DNA from 4 places in the Rhodoplanes sp. SY1 genome. Region 1 is predicted to be linked to each of the others. Evidence: predicted binding sites of a transcription regulator. Region 1 holds the regulator's gene; each other region holds the start of a gene.

Region 1 (3,934 bases):
ACGACCGCGACATCTACGACCCGCAGCTCGACGTCGTGCAGCTGCGCGCCCGCGTCGGAATGGTGTTCCAGAAGCCGAACCCGTTCCCCAAGTCGATCTTCGAGAACGTCGCCTACGGGCCGCGCATTCACGGGCTCGCCCGCAACAAGGCCGAGCTCGAGGAGATCGTGGTGACCAGCCTCAAGCGGGCCGGCCTGTTCGAGGAGGTGAAGGACCGGCTCGGCGATTCCGGCACCAGCCTGTCGGGCGGCCAGCAGCAGCGGCTCTGCATCGCCCGCGCCATCGCGGTGAGCCCGGAGGTCATCCTGATGGACGAGCCGTGCTCGGCCCTCGATCCGATCGCCACCGCGAAGATCGAGGAGCTGATGGACGAGCTGCGCGAGAACTACACGATCGTCATCGTCACCCACTCGATGCAGCAGGCGGCCCGGGTGTCGCAGCGCACCGCCTTCTTCCATCTCGGCGTGCTGGTCGAGATCGGCGTCACCAGCGACATCTTCACCACGCCGAAGGACCGGCGGACCCAGGACTACATCACGGGTCGCTTCGGGTGACCGCCGTGGCGGCGGACGAAGACGACGACCGAGAAACCGACGTTCCGGAGAATCCCCCGATGGGCGAACATACCCACAAGGCCTTCGACACCGACCTGCAGGATCTCGCCCGCATGGTCGCCGAGATGGGCGGCATGGCGGAGCAGCAGATCTCCGACGCCACCGAGGCGCTCGACCGCCGCGATCTCGCGGCCGCCCAGCTCGTGGTCGCCGCCGACTCGCGCATCGACGCGCTGCAGCGCGAGATCGAGGCCAAGGCGGTGCTCACCATCACGCGCCGCCAGCCGATGGCGGTCGACCTGCGCGACATCGTCGCGGCGATGCGCATCTCCAACGATCTCGAGCGGATCGGCGACCTCGCCAAGAACATCGCCAAGCGGGTCGTCGTGCTCGATCACGAGTTCCGCGCCCAGCAGGTGATGCGCGGCGTCCAGCACATGACCGAGCTGGTGCTGTCGCAGATCAAGGACGTGCTCGACGCCTACGCGCGGCGCGACCTGCAGAAGGCGGTCGCCGTGTGGCGGGCCGACGAGGAGATCGACGCCGTCAACAACTCGCTGTTCCGCGAGCTCCTCACCTACATGATGGAGGATCCGCGCAACATCGGCATCTGCATCCACCTCCTGTTCTGCGCCAAGAACATCGAGCGGATGGGCGATCACGCCACCAACATCGCCGAGTCGGTCTACTACATGATCGAGGGCAAGTCGCTCCTCGACGAGCGCCCGAAGAGCGACACGACGTCGAGCACCGTGGTTCCGTTCGACGCCTGACGGACACGCGCCTCCGCCGCCGGGCGACCGCTATTCCCGAGAGGACCTTGAAGCCGATGGCCGCGCGCATTCTGATCGTCGAGGACGAGGAGCCGCTGACGCTGCTCCTGCGCTACAATCTCGAGGCCGAGGGCTACGCGGTCGACGCCGCCGGCCGCGGCGACGACGCCGATCTCCGTCTCAAGGAGAGCCCCCCGGATCTCGCCATCGTCGACTGGATGCTGCCCGGCCTGTCCGGCATCGAGCTGATCAGGCGGTTGCGCGCCCGCACCGAGACGCAGCAGCTCCCGGTGATCATGCTCACGGCGCGCGGCGAGGAGGGCGAGCGGGTGCGCGGCCTCGCCACCGGCGCCGACGACTACATCGTCAAGCCGTTCTCGGTGCCGGAGCTGCTCGCCCGCATCCGCGCGCTGCTCCGCCGCACCAAGCCGGAGCGGGTCGCGTCGGTGCTGACCGCCGGCGACATCGAGCTCAACCGCGACAAGAAGCGGGTGGCGCGGGCGGGGCGTGACGTGCCGCTCGGCCCGACCGAGTTCCGTCTGCTCGAGTTCCTGATGGAGAACCCGGGCCGCGTTTTTTCACGCGAGCAGCTTCTCGATCGGGTGTGGGGCCGCGACGTCTATATCGACGAGCGCACCGTCGACGTGCATGTCGGCCGGCTGCGCAAGGCGCTCAATCGCGGCCAGCGTTCCGACCCGATCCGCACCGTGCGGGGCGCCGGCTACGCCCTCAACGACCGCTACGGCGGCGCCGAGGCGTGACGCCCAGGGCGTGATACCTGCGACGTGATACCTGCGGCGTGACACCGCGAGCGGCGGCGCGAGCCGCCGCAGCTCACCGGCTCGAATGCCTCGCGGGGCACTCGCGAACGGCGTGCGCCCCCGACATCGCGCGGAATGCATCGGCGACATGGCCGGACTGCGGGGCCGCAGGCCGCCGCGCGATCCCGCAACGACGTCATCCGGCGCACACCGTCTCGTCGTCCGGCGCAGGGCGTTTCGGCGGCCGGCTGGGCCGGACGCCGTTCTCGTCGCGGATCAGATCCGCCCGAGGCGCTTGTCGCGGCGCCGGTCGACCGGCTGATAGGCGATCCGCGCGTGGTAGCCGCAATAGGGCAGCCCCTCGCTGGTCCGGCCGCCGCAGAAGAAGAAGTCGGTCGAGCCGGGATCGCCGACCGGCCAGCGGCACTTGCCCTCGCCGAGCTCGAGCAGCGTGCAGCGCTGGCCCATCGGCACCACATTGGCGACCGCCTCGACCTCCTGCTCGTACTCGACCTCGTAGACGGGGGCGCGCGCCAGCGCCGTGTTGCCGCGCATCGCCGGCCGCGCGACGCGCAGCACCGGCGCCGCCGCGCGCGGCTTCCTGGCCCGCGGCACCGCCGCCGCGGGACTCTTGGCGCGCCCGGACAGGCCCAGCCGGTGAACCTTACCGATCACCGCATTGCGTGTGATTCCACCGAGCTCGACGGCGATCTGGCTCGCTGAGAGACCGTCGTTCCAAAGCTTCTTGAGAAGTTCCACGCGCTCGTCGGTCCACATGTGTTCCTCTTCGCCCCGTGGCGCGAGATCACTCTCGTCGAATCCGTCATCGCCGCGCGGCGGTGCCTCTCCACCGGCGGGTACGCAGGAACAGACGTGAAACTTAGAGAGCAGTCCGCCGCACGAGATGTCGTATGATAGCGAAGAAAACGCTACAATATCGCGCGAGTCCCCCGCAAGAGTCCCCAGTATTGCATCCACAATTCATGGCCCTTTCGAGTCCGTACGTGCGATGACGGATGCGGCGCGTCCGGTTGACACCGGGCGGCCCGGACCTAAAATGTACCGTCCGTGCCGCCCCCGAGGCGGCACGATTCATTTCGTGGGCCGCTCGATTCACGAGTCGCCATAAGAAGTTCGGCCATGTCGCATCTGCTGCCGACCTACGCGCGCGCTGACCTCGCCTTCGAGCGAGGCGAGGGCGCGTGGCTCGTCTCCACCACGGGCGAGCGCTACCTCGATTGTCACTGCGGCGTCGCCGTGAACGCCCTCGGCCACGCCCATCCGGTGCTGGTCGACGCGCTCAAGGCGCAGGCCGAGAAGGTGTGGCACGTCTCCAACCTGTTCCGCGTGCCCGACGCCGAGCGCCTCGCGGCGCGCCTGTGCGCGGCGAGCTTCGCGGACCTGGTGTTCTTCTGCAATTCCGGCGCCGAGGCGATGGAAGGCGCGATCAAGGTCGCGCGCAAGTACCACGCGGCGAACGGCGCGCCGGAGCGCGACCGCATCGTCACGTTCGAGGGCGCCTTCCACGGCCGCACGCTGGCGACGCTCGCGGCCGGCGGCCAGAAGAAATACATGGAGGGCTTCGGCCCGCCGCCCGGCGGCTTCGATCAGGTGCCCTACGGCGATCTCGACGCCGTGAAGGCGGCGATCGGCCCGCAGACGGCGGCGATCCTGGTCGAGGCCGTGCAGGGCGAGGGCGGCGTGCGGGTCGGCACCCCGCAGTTCCTCCGCGGCCTGCGCGAGATCTGCGACCAGAACGGCCTCCTCCTGGTGTTCGACGAGGTGCAGACCGGCATGGGCCGCACCGGCCCGCTGTTCGCGCATCAGGGCGTCGGCGTCACGCCCG
Region 2 (3,934 bases), on a different contig from region 1:
CGCCGAGCACGGGGTCGAATCGATCATCCACTTCGCCGCCTCGATCGTGGTCCCCGAGTCGGTCGCCGAGCCGCTGAAATACTACCGCAACAACACGGCCAACACGCGCAGCATGATCCAGTGCGCGGTCGACGGCGGCGTGAGGCATTTCATCTTCTCGTCGACCGCGGCCGTCTACGGCAACCCGGCCCAGGTGCCGGTCGCCGAGGATGCGACGCTCGCGCCGATGTCGCCCTACGGCTCGTCCAAGCTGATGAGCGAGATCATGCTGCGCGACGCGACGCTGGCGCACGGCCTCGGCCACGTGATCCTGCGCTACTTCAACGTCGCCGGCGCCGACCCGCAGATGCGCACCGGCCAGTCGACGAAGAACGCCACGCATCTGATCAAGGTGGCCGTCGAAACTGCTCTGGGGTTGCGCGAAAAGATCGACGTGTTCGGCACCGACTACCCGACCCCGGACGGCACCTGCGTGCGCGACTACATCCACGTCTCCGATCTGGTCGCCGCGCATGCCGACGCGCTGCGCCATCTGCGCGCCGGCGGGCCGTCCGAGACGCTCAACTGCGGCTACGGCCGCGGCTTCTCGGTGCTCGACGTGATCGAGACCGTGAAGAAGGTGGCCGGCGTCGATTTCCGGGTCGACCGCGCCCCGCGCCGGCCGGGCGACCCGGCCGTGATCGTCGCCGCCTCCGATCGGGCGCGGGAGATTCTGGACTGGCAGCCGCGCCACGACGACCTGAAGACGATCGTCCGCCACGCCCTCGACTGGCAGAGGAAGCTCGGCGCGACGGGGGTTTGATCTGCCCGGTCGTTCCGGGGCGGTCCGACAGGCGTCTTCAGAGTCGCCTCGGGGTCTCTCGGCTCCTGCGTCCCCTCCCCCCTTGTAGGGGAGGGACAGGGAGGGGGGTGAGCCGCAGACTCGGCGTTTGCGGCTCACCCCCCTCTCCACCTCTCCCCCACAAGGGGGGAGAGAGCAGGCTGCGGCTCGTGACGGGCTCGGTGGCACTCATGACGACCGCCTCACGCTTGGCGCGAGTCGGCGGCGGCGACTACCATGGTCTCCGGAAACGTTCCAACGCCCCGGGAGAGACCTCATGATCCGTTCGCTGCACGCCGATGCGTCCGCCGACCGCCCACTCGCCGCCACCCTGCGCTCGACCGCCCTGCTCGGCGCCGCGCTGATCGCCCTGCCGCTCGCCGCCGGCCCGGCGCGGGCCGCCGAGCCTGCCGTCGTGACCACCAAGTCGCTGAGCCCGGAGACTGCGCTGGAGCTCGCCCGAGCGGCGCTCGACGCCTGCCGGCAGCGCGGCTTCCAGGTCGCCGTCGCCGTGGTCGACCGCTCCGGCGCCCTCCAGGTGATGCTGCGCGACCGCTTCGCCGGACCGCACACGCCGACGACCGCCACCGGCAAGGCGTGGACGGCGGTGAGCTTTCGCACCGACACGACCGAGCTGGTCGGCATGACCCAGCCCGGCATGCCGCAGGCTGGTGTGCGCGCCCTGCCCGGCGCCGTCGTGCTCGGCGGAGGGCTCATGGTGGAGGGCGGCGGCGCACTGCTCGGCGGGATCGGCGTCTCGGGCGCGCCGGGCGGCGAGGCGGACGACGCCTGCGCCAAGGCCGGCCTGGAGGCGATCCGCGACAAGCTCGACCTCTGAAGGTGCCGGGTCCGGGGCGCCGGGCCGGGGGGCACCGGCGCCTCGCCGCGCGCGCCCTCCTGCCCCGGGGGCCTCCTGACCCGGGGGCCTCCGGCCCGCGGAGGATCTCCGCCACCCGCCCCCCGTCCAGCCCCGCCGGTCCGGCACTCGCCGTCCGGAGCCGGCCGGCCCGTCATAATTGTCATATCCGTGTCATATCCGACCTGACTCGCGCCGATTTCCGGTCCATAGCTGCGGCGCGCGTCCGCGGTCCGCCTCCCGGCGGCGCCCCCCGGACGAACCACTCCCCCCGCAGGGCCGACCCGACGATCCGGTCGCCACGGCCCTCGCTTGCTGGATGGACGGTATGCTCGGCTGGTTCCAGGCGCTCATGCCCAAGGAAGAGCGCTTCTTCGACCTGTTCGCCCGCCACGCCGAGACCGTGGTGGCGGGCGCCGAGGCACTGCGCGGCGTGCTGCGCGGCGGCCCGGAGATCTCCCACTACTGCCGGCTCGTCGTCGAGCGCGAGGCGGCGGCCGACGAGATCACCCGCTCGGTCCTCCTGGCGGTGCGGCGCAGCTTCATCACCCCGTTCGACCGCGGCGACATCCAGGGCCTGATCTCGTCGATGGACGACTCCATCGACCAGATGCACAAGACCGCCAAGGTCATCACCCTGTTCGAGGTGACCCGCTTCGAGCCCGCCATGGGCGAGATGGGAGACATCATCCTGCGCTCCGCCGAGCTGGTCCGCGAGGTGGTGCCGCTGTTGCGCGCGATCGGCAAGAACGTCGGTGCCATCAACGGGCTCACCGAGGAGATCACCCGCATCGAGGAGCGCGCCGACCAGCTCCACGACAAGGGCCGCAAGGAGCTGTTCCTCACCCACCGCAACGGCGACGCGATGGAGTTCATCGTCGGCGCCGAGATCTACGAGCACCTCGAGAAGGTGGTCGATCGGTTCGAGGACGTCGCCAACAAGATCAGCGACATCGTCGTCGAGCAGGTGTGAGGCCGCGGGCATGGATGCGACGCTCGCCCTGCCGCTGCTGATCGGCCTGATCGGCGTGGCGCTCCTGTTCGACTTCCTCAACGGCCTGCACGACGCGGCCAACTCGATCGCCACTATCGTCTCGACCCGGGTGCTGCGCCCGCAATACGCGGTCGCCTGGGCGGCGTTCTTCAACTTCATCGCCTTCCTGTTCTTCGGCCTGCACGTCGCCCAGACGATCGGCACCGGCATCATCGACGCCGCGATCGTCGATCCCCGCGTGGTGTTCGGCGCCCTGATGGGCGCAATCGTGTGGAACGTGATCACCTGGATCTTCGGCATCCCGTCGAGCTCGTCGCACGCGCTGATCGGCGGGCTGGTCGGCGCCGGCGTCACCAAGGCCGGCGTCGGCGCCATCGTCTGGGGCGGGCTCGGCAAGACCGCCGCCGCGATCTTCCTGTCGCCGCTGGTCGGCTTCTCGCTCGCCTTGATGCTGGTGCTGACGGTGTCGTGGCTGCTGGTCCGCGCCACCCCGTTCGCGGTCGACAATGCGTTCCGATCGCTGCAGTTCGTCTCGGCGTCGCTCTACTCGCTCGGCCACGGCGGCAACGACGCCCAGAAGACCATGGGCATCATCGCCGTGCTGCTCTACTCGCAGGGCCACCTGGAGGGCGGCTTCCACGTGCCGTTCTGGGTCGTGATCACCTGCCAGGCCGCGATGGGGCTCGGCACGCTGTTCGGAGGCTGGCGCATCGTGCGCACCATGGGCTCGAAGATCACGCGGCTGACCCCACTGCAGGGCTTCTGCGCCGAGACGGGCGGCGCCATCACGCTGTTCATGGCGACCGGCCTCGGCATCCCGGTGTCGACGACCCACACGATCACGGGCGCGATCGTCGGCGTCGGCGCGGCGCGGCGCGTTTCGGCCGTGCGTTGGAACATTGCCGGGAGTATCGTGATTGCCTGGATCGTGACGATGCCGGCGGCCGCCGCGATCGGGGCGGCGTCCTATATTGCTTGTGGCCTTTTCATCTGAGGACCCCTGTTGGCCCGTCGACATCTCACCGAGACTCCGAAACGTCCGCTGCAATACGCTGCCGTGCCGTATCGACGGACCGCGGGAGGCGAGACCGAGGTGCTGCTGCTGACCTCGCGCGAGACGCGGCGCTGGGTGATCCCCAAGGGCTGGCCGATCCGCGGAAAGAAGCCGCACGACTCGGCCGCCCGCGAGGCGCGCGAGGAGGCCGGCATCGTCGGCCGAACCGGCCGCGAGGCGATCGGCACCTATCGCTACGACAAGCGGCTG
Region 3 (3,934 bases), on a different contig from region 1:
CCTCCGACGTCTCCTTCGACGATCTGCGCGAGCGCCTCGCCCGCAAGGGCGCCGCGCTCGCCGTCAAGGTCGAGATCGAGCGCGAGGAGATTTTCAAAGCGATGCACCGGGTCTGAGGCCTTCGGGTATCCTCGCGGGTCATTGCGGGACGGCGCGCAGCGTCGAACCCGGAATCCAGCGACAGTCTCCGCGCTCGTGACTGGATTCCGGGTTCGCGCTTACAGCGCGCCCCGGAATGACCGGGGAGCCAGCGAGTTCGATACAAGAGGCATCTGATGAAACATCTCGGCTTCTCGGGCGAGGAAATCCTCGAGACCATCGGCATGGTGCGGCACGAGAAGCTCGACATCCGCACCGTCACGGTCGGCATCAGCCTGTTCGACTGCGTCGCCGACGACTGCGCGAGCCTGTGCGCCAACATCCACGCCAAGGTGACCCGCGTCGCGCGCGACCTGACCAAGGTCTCGGCCGAGATCGCCCGCGAGTTCGGCATCCCGATCGTCAACAACCGCATCGCCGTGACGCCGGTGTCGCTGATCGCCGGCCGCTGCGGGCCGGACGAGATGATCAGGATCGGCGAGACGCTCGACCTCGCCGCCCACGAGCTCGGCATCGACTTCATCGGCGGCTTTTCTGCTCACGTCGAGAAGGGCATGACCGCGGTCGACCAGGCGTTGATCGCGTCGCTGCCGCAGACGCTCGCCGCGACGAAGCGCGTCTGCGCCTCGGTCAATGTCGGCTCGACCCGGGCGGGCCTCAACATGGACGCGATCGCCCTGATGGGCCGCAGCGTGAAGGCCATCGCGGCGGCGACCGCCGACGCCGGCTCGATCGGCTGCGCCAAGCTCGTGGTGTTCTGCAACGCCGTCGAGGACAACCCGTTCATGGCCGGCGCCTTCCACGGCGCCAGCGAGAGCGACTGCGTGGTCAATGTCGGCGTCAGCGGGCCGGGCGTGGTGCTGCGCGCCGTCGAGGAGGCCGGCGACGTCGACTTCGGCGCGCTCACCGCGGTGATCCGCGGCACCGCTTTCAAGATCACCCGGGCCGGCGAGCTGGTCGGCCGCGCCGCCGCGGCCCGGCTCGGCATCCCGTTCGGCATCATCGACCTGTCGCTCGCGCCGACGCCGGCCGAGCGCGACAGCGTCGCCCGCATCCTCGAGGCGATCGGGCTCGACCGGGTGGGCACCCACGGCTCCACGGCCGCGCTGGCACTTCTCAACGACGCGGTGAAGAAGGGCGGCGCCATGGCGTCGAGCTATGTCGGCGGTCTGTCGGGCGCCTTCATCCCGCTCTCCGAGGACGCCGGTATGATCGAGGCGGCGGCGCAGGGCACGCTCACCATCGACAAGCTGGAGGCGATGACCTCGGTCTGCTCGGTCGGCCTCGACATGATCGCGGTGCCGGGCGACACGCCGGCCGAGACGCTCGCCGCCATCATGGCCGACGAGGCGGCGATCGGCATGATCAACCGCAAGACCACGGCGGTGCGCATCATCCCGGTGGTCGGCAAGACGGTGGGCGACAGGGTCGACTTCGGCGGCCTCCTCGGCCACGCCCCGATCATCCCGGTCCACGCCGAGGCGAGCACCCGCTTCGTCGCCCGCGGCGGCCGCATCCCCGCGCCCCTGCAGGCGCTGATCAACTGAGCGGCGGGCCGCTCCTTCGCTTTTCCAGAACGTCCCGACTTCTCGACGTCTGCCCGACTTCACCTCTCCCCGCGCGCGGATTCACCTCTCCCCGCGTGCGGGGAGAGGTCGACGTTCGCGCGTCCAGCGCGGACGTCGGGTGAGGGGGCGTCGCCGCGAGTCTCTGCTGTACGGAAACGCCCTCTCACCCGACTCGCCTCTTCGAGGCGAGCCACCCTCTCCCCGCGCGCGGGGAGAGGGATCCGAGCCCGCGGTGTCGTCCAAACGCCGTAGCCCCCTCCCCTGTCGTCCGGCTGTCATGTGGGTCCGCTAGATCGGCGTTCGTGAACGATCTTGCTGATCGTTCGGCTTACTCGAACACCGGGCGGACGCCATCATCATGCTGCGGCTCGACCACGCGACCGTGACCTATGCGAACGGCCTCACCGCCCTGCAGCCGACCTCGCTCGCCTTCCGGCCGGGCGAGTTCACGGTGCTGCTCGGCGCCTCCGGGGCCGGCAAGTCGACGCTGCTGCGCTGCCTCAACGGCCTGGTGACGCCGACCGGCGGCGACGTGATCGCCGACGGCCTCGGCTCGATCGTCGTCGACCGGCAGGCGCTGCGCCGCCATCGCCGGCGCACCGGCATGGTGTTCCAGCAGCATCACCTCATCGGCCGGCTGAGCGCGCTCGACAACGTCCTGACCGGCCGGCTCGCCGCGCACGGCTTCTTTCGCTCGCTGCTCCCGCTGCCGCGCGCCGACCGGCGCCTGGCGCTCGCCGCGCTCGACCGCGTCGGCCTGCTCGACCGCGCGCTGGAGCGTGCCGACCGGCTCTCCGGCGGCCAGCAGCAGCGCGTCGGCATCGCCCGCGCGATGGCGCAGGAGCCCACCCTCGTGCTCGCCGACGAGCCGGTGGCGAGCCTCGATCCCGGCAGCGCCGAGCGGGTGCTGAGCGATCTCCATCGCATCTGCCGCGAGGACGGCATCACGGCGATCGTCAGCCTGCATCAGCTCGCCTTCGCGCGCCGCTTCGCCGACCGGGTGATCGCGCTGGCGCACGGCCGCGTCGTCCACGACGGCCGGCCCGCCGAGCTCGGCCCGCGCGTGCTCGACGCCATCTACGACACGCCGGCCGCGGACCCGCATCCCGTGCCGCTCGTCGCCGCCGCCGAATGACGGGCGCACCGCGTCCGCCTCACCGCCCTCCCCGCAGAAGGACCCTTCCGATGGACCGCCGGACCTTTCTCTCCGCCACGCTGCTCGGCGCCACGACGCTCGCCGCCGCGCCCTTCGTGACCCGCGCGCAGGCGCAGGCCGCCGACCCGGCCAAGCTGCGCGTCGCCCTGCTGCCCGACGAGAACGCCTCGACCATCATCCAGAACGCGCAGCCCCTGAAGGTCTATCTGGAAGGCCGGCTGAAGAAGGACGTCGAGCTGATCGTCACCACCGACTACTCCTCGATGATCGAGGCGATGCGGTTCGGCCGCATCGAGATCGCCTATTTCGGTCCGCTCTCCTACGTGCTCGCCAAGCAGCGCGCCCCCGGCATCGAGCCCTTCGCGGTCGGCGTCGCCAAGGGCTCGCCGACCTACAAGGGCGTGATCGTCGTCCAGGCCGACGGCCCGGTGAAGACGATCGCGGACATCCGCGGCAAGATGGTCGGGTTCGGCGACGCCGCCTCGACCTCGAGCCATCTGATCCCGCGCGCCCTGCTCGCCCGCAACGGCCTGGTCGGCGAGCGCGACTACAAGTTCGTCCATCTCGGCGCCCACGATGCGGTGGCGCGGTCGGTCCAGGCCGGCCAGGTGCAGGCCGGCGGGCTGAGCCAGGAGATCTTTGCGGCGCTCGTCGCGCGCGGCACCATCGACGGCGCCAAGGTGAAGGTGCTGGCCGAGAGCGACCCGATCCCGAACTACCCGATGGTGATGCAGGGCACGCTGGCGCCGGCCCTGAAGGACGCCATCCGGGCGTCGTTCCTGGAGATGAAGGACGCCGCGATCCTCAAGACGTTCCGGGCCGAGGGCTTCGCCGCCACCGACGACCGCGCCTACGACATCCTCCGCGAGACCGCCCAGGTGCTGAATCTCGACCTCTCGAAGGTGAAGGGATGAGCCTCGCCTACGACGCCATCCTGGCGCAGGACGGGGCGGCGCGGCTGCGGCGCGCCGGCCTCGCGGTCGCGGTCGCCGCCGTCGTGATCACGGCGATGGCGCTGACCGGCCTCCTCGACCCGGCCCGCTTCGCCGACGCCTGGCCGGCCGTGGTCCAGCTCTCGCGCGAGATGTTCCCGCCCGACTTCAGCCGCTTC
Region 4 (3,934 bases), on a different contig from region 1:
GCCCCGAAGGTCGACGCGCCGCAGGACCTGCTCGAGTCGTTCCGGGTACGGGTGATGCGACTCACCTGCACGGCCGGAATGGCCGGGCTGCCACAGGTGACGATCCCGGTCGGCACGCTCGACGGCTGCCCGGTCGGCCTCTCCTTCATCGGCTGGGCCGGCGGCGACGAGGCGCTGCTCGACCTCGCGGTACGGCTCGCCCCCTTCGTCGGGGCCACGGCCGGGTAGCAGCGGCGACCTTTCTCTCGGCTTGGTATACGCTTGGTATACGAAGCGTCGACGCGGCGTCCGTTGCACGGGCGCAACGCGCGGCGGCAATCGCGCTCGCGCCTTCGTGATCAGGACGGGGTTTCCTCCGGCGAGCTGCGCAAGACATCCTTCACCGCCGTCGCGGACAGTCTGCAGCCTCGCGGACACTGCCGCGATCGCGCCCGGGATCGAACCATTCCGGTCACCGCCGCACCTTATTTGCGCCCGATCGGCCCACCAGATGACAGGGGCCGGCCGGGCGGAACGACCGCCGGGCCGGCGACAGAAGGCCAGACCGAAAGATCCCCCGGCACGCATCCGGCGTGCCTTTCCGGAGACTGCGCAATGCCCCGTACCGAGCTGCGAACCTTCGACACCGACGCGCCCCAGCAGACCGGCCGTGCCCCGGCCGACAGCAAGGTCGAGCGCGCCGAGACCGGTCGCCCGACCGGCCGCGAAGCCCGCCGCACCCCCGCCGACCGTTCCGCCGTCGCCTACTGCGTCGACAACGACCTGATTTGATCGGTTCTAGACCGTTTCCGGTTGATCAGTTCGCCGTCATTCCGGGGCGCGGCGAAAGCCGCGAACCCGGAATCCAGCGGCGAACTCCGAAAGCTCCGCTGGATTCCGGGTTCGGCGCGACGCGCCGCCCCGGAATGACCACCGAGCTGAAAGGCCGGATCGCGTATAAGCTCGACGACCTCCCTCAATACTTCATCGGCACGTAGAGCTCGGCCGGGAGCGTGCGGCGCTCGTAGTTCGGGTTGAACACCCGATCCGGCAGCGCGATCGGCACGTGCGGCACCGGCGCGTAGGGAATCTGCTTCAGCAGGTGGTCGATGCAGTTGAGCCGCGCGCGCTTCTTGTCGTTGCCCTCGACGATGAACCACGGCGCCTCGCGGATGTTGGTGCGGAACAGCATGTCCTCCTTGGCGCGCGTGTAGTCCTCCCAGCGCACCCGCGACTGCAGGTCCATCGGGCTCAGCTTCCACTGCTTCATCGGATCGTGGATGCGCATGAGGAAGCGCATCTGCTGCTCCTCGTCGGTGATCGAGAACCAGTACTTCAACAGGATGATGCCGGAGCGCACCAGCATGCGCTCGAACTCGGGCACGTCGCGGAAGAACTGCTCGACCTCGTCCTCGGTGGCGAAGCCCATCACCCGCTCGACGCCGGCGCGGTTGTACCAGGAGCGGTCGAACAGCACGATCTCGCCGCCGGCCGGCAGATGCGGCACGTAACGCTGGAAATACCACTGGGTGCGCTCGCGCTCGGTCGGCGCCGGCAGGGCCACGACGCGGGCGACGCGTGGGTTGAGCCGCTGGGTGATGCGCTTGATGACGCCGCCTTTGCCGGCGGAGTCGCGTCCCTCGAAGATGACGACGATCTTCGCCTTGGTGTGCTGCACCCAGTCCTGCAGCTTGATCAGCTCGGCCTGCAGCGTGATCAGGTTGCGCAGATAGTCGCGGCGATCGATCGAGGGCGGATGCGTCCGCTTGTAGATCTTGCGGATCTCTTCCGACAGCGCCGGCTCGGACAGCTCGAGCTCGTAGTCCTCGTCGAGCGTGTCGGCGAGCTCGGCGTCGAGCCAGTCGAGGCCGCCGTTCTCCGGCCTGCCCTCGGCGCCGTGACGGTCGCCGGCACGGCCGTCGTCCGAATTGCCGTTGCCCGGTCTCTCATTGCCCGGCTTGCCGTGTCCCGGCTTGCGGTCGTCCATCTGTCGCTCCGGTGAAGTCTCTGAACCGGCGATGGGAATCGCCGGACCAGACAGTGCCGGCGAGTGTGCGACAGTTCGATGACGATGTCCGCGCGGCGGTCGGTCGCGCGGAGTCTCCCGGACCTGGACCCGTCCCCCGTCACACCCGCGTCGGGTAGTTCGGGCTCTCGCGCGTGATGGTCACGTCGTGGACGTGGCTCTCGCGCAGCCCGGCGCCCGAGATGCGCACGAACTGCGCCTTCTCGTGCAGCTCGGCGAGCGTCCGCGCGCCGACATAGCCCATGGCGGCGCGCAGGCCGCCGGTGAGCTGGTGGAGCACGGCGCCGGCCGGTCCCTTGTAGGGCACCTGGCCCTCGACGCCCTCCGGCACCAGCTTGAGCGAGTCCTTGATGTCCTGCTGGAAGTAGCGGTCGGCCGAGCCGCGCGCCATGGCGCCGACCGAGCCCATGCCCCGGTAGGTCTTGTAGGAGCGGCCCTGATAGAGGAACACCTCGCCGGGCGTCTCGTCGGTGCCGGCGAGCAGCGAGCCGATCATGGCGCAGTCGGCGCCGGCGGCGAGCGCCTTGGCGAGATCGCCCGAATACTTGATGCCGCCGTCGGCGATCACCGCCACCTTGGCGTCGCGGGCGACCCTGACGGCGTCCATGATGGCGGTGAGCTGCGGCACGCCGACGCCCGCCACCACGCGGGTGGTGCAGATCGAGCCGGGGCCGATGCCGACCTTCACGGCGTCGGCGCCGGCGTCGATCAGCGCCTTGGCGCCGTCGGCCGTGGCGATGTTGCCGGCCGCCACCTGCACGGCGTTGGACAACTTCTTGATGCGGGTGACCTGCTCGAGCACGTGGCGCGAGTGACCGTGCGCCGTGTCGACGACGATGAGGTCGACGCCGGCCCCGATCAGGTGCTCGGTGCGGGCATAGCCCGAATCGCCGACCGTGGTCGCCGCCGCGACCCGCAGGCGCCCCTGCGCGTCCTTGCAGGCGTTGGGATTCGCGACCGCCTTCTCGATGTCCTTCACGGTGATCAGGCCGACGCAGCGATACTGGTCGTCGACGACCAGCAGCTTCTCGATGCGGAACTGATGCAGGAGGCGCTTCGCCTCCTGCTGGCTGACACCCTCGCGCACCGTGACCAGGCGCTCCTTGGTCATCAGCTCGGAGACCTTCTGGTCCGGATCATGGGCGAAGCGCACGTCGCGATTGGTGAGGATGCCGACCAGCCGGCCCTCGATGCCGGCGTCGGTGGTGACCACCGGGATGCCCGAGATTCGGTTCTCTGCCATCATCCGCAGCGCCTCGGCGAGCGGCGCGTCCGGCCCGATGGTGAGCGGGTTCACCACCATGCCGCTCTCGAACTTCTTCACCTGCCGCACCTGGGCGGCCTGCGCCTCGGGCTCGAAATTGCGGTGGATGACGCCGATGCCGCCGGCCTGGGCCATGGCGATCGCCATGGCGGACTCCGTCACCGTGTCCATGGCGGAGGCGATGATCGGGATGTTGAGCGGGATTTCGCGGGTCAGGAAGGTGCGCACGTCGGCCTGCGAGGGCAGCACGTCGGACAGGCCGGGCTGCAGCAGCACGTCGTCGAAGGTGAGGGCCTCGCGCGGGGGGGCGTCGGACAGAACGGCCATGCCAAGCTCCTGGTCGCCGCAGGGGTCTCGGAGAAAGCGAATCCGGCCCGGTCGTCGTCGACCGGGAAGACTCGAACGCCCCTGTACGGAGTTGGCGAGGGTGGTTAGCACGCGCCTGCGACAATGGGAAGGCGGTAGCGCCGTGGCGCGCCGGGCGGGCCGGGGCGATCGGCGGGACCAGGCCGAGCGGCCACCGGCCCGAAGCCGCCGTGAACCGAGCCGGCGCGGAGGGCTACCAACCGGCAGCCCGTCGGTAGAGAGATACACCCATGCCCACGCTCCGATCCACGCTCGGCCGGATGGCCGGACCCGTGCTGTCGCTCGCCGTTCTGATGGCG

The links. The regulator PhoB, encoded in region 1, activates phosphate uptake and scavenging genes when phosphate is short. The targets are predictions, from matches to a motif close to TGTCATNNANCTGTCAT.
Region 2: a site for PhoB is predicted at 1,838-1,854, ahead of ABTU92_RS10910 (DUF47 domain-containing protein). Genes of this name have one in related genera too.
Region 3: a site for PhoB is predicted at 1,930-1,946, ahead of phnC (phosphonate ABC transporter ATP-binding protein). Genes of this name have one in related genera too.
Region 4: a site for PhoB is predicted at 2,034-2,050, ahead of ppk2 (polyphosphate kinase 2). Genes of this name have one in related genera too.

The regions. Positions count from the first base shown of each region.
Region 1 covers NZ_JBEOMB010000100.1:54,599-58,532, forward strand. Annotated here, with positions in the region: gene pstB (phosphate ABC transporter ATP-binding protein PstB) at 1-554, shown strand, start outside; gene phoU (phosphate signaling complex protein PhoU) at 614-1,327, shown strand; gene phoB (phosphate regulon transcriptional regulator PhoB) at 1,384-2,088, shown strand; gene ABTU92_RS22230 (GcrA family cell cycle regulator) at 2,365-2,865, opposite strand; gene ABTU92_RS22235 (aspartate aminotransferase family protein) at 3,229-3,934, shown strand, end outside.
Region 2 covers NZ_JBEOMB010000037.1:2,558-6,491, forward strand. Annotated here, with positions in the region: gene galE (UDP-glucose 4-epimerase GalE) at 1-802, shown strand, start outside; gene ABTU92_RS10905 (GlcG/HbpS family heme-binding protein) at 1,098-1,658, shown strand; gene ABTU92_RS10910 (DUF47 domain-containing protein) at 2,005-2,649, shown strand; gene ABTU92_RS10915 (anion permease) at 2,660-3,664, shown strand; gene ABTU92_RS10920 (NUDIX hydrolase) at 3,674-3,934, shown strand, end outside.
Region 3 covers NZ_JBEOMB010000008.1:109,909-113,842, forward strand. Annotated here, with positions in the region: gene ABTU92_RS03110 (ACT domain-containing protein) at 1-116, shown strand, start outside; gene ABTU92_RS03115 (PFL family protein) at 276-1,646, shown strand; gene phnC (phosphonate ABC transporter ATP-binding protein) at 2,026-2,802, shown strand; gene phnD (phosphate/phosphite/phosphonate ABC transporter substrate-binding protein) at 2,853-3,737, shown strand; gene phnE (phosphonate ABC transporter, permease protein PhnE) at 3,734-3,934, shown strand, end outside.
Region 4 covers NZ_JBEOMB010000061.1:47,988-51,921, reverse strand. Annotated here, with positions in the region: gene ABTU92_RS17025 (amidase) at 1-228, shown strand, start outside; gene ABTU92_RS17020 (hypothetical protein) at 595-771, shown strand; gene ppk2 (polyphosphate kinase 2) at 956-1,966, opposite strand; gene guaB (IMP dehydrogenase) at 2,106-3,596, opposite strand; gene ABTU92_RS17005 (tetratricopeptide repeat protein) at 3,866-3,934, shown strand, end outside.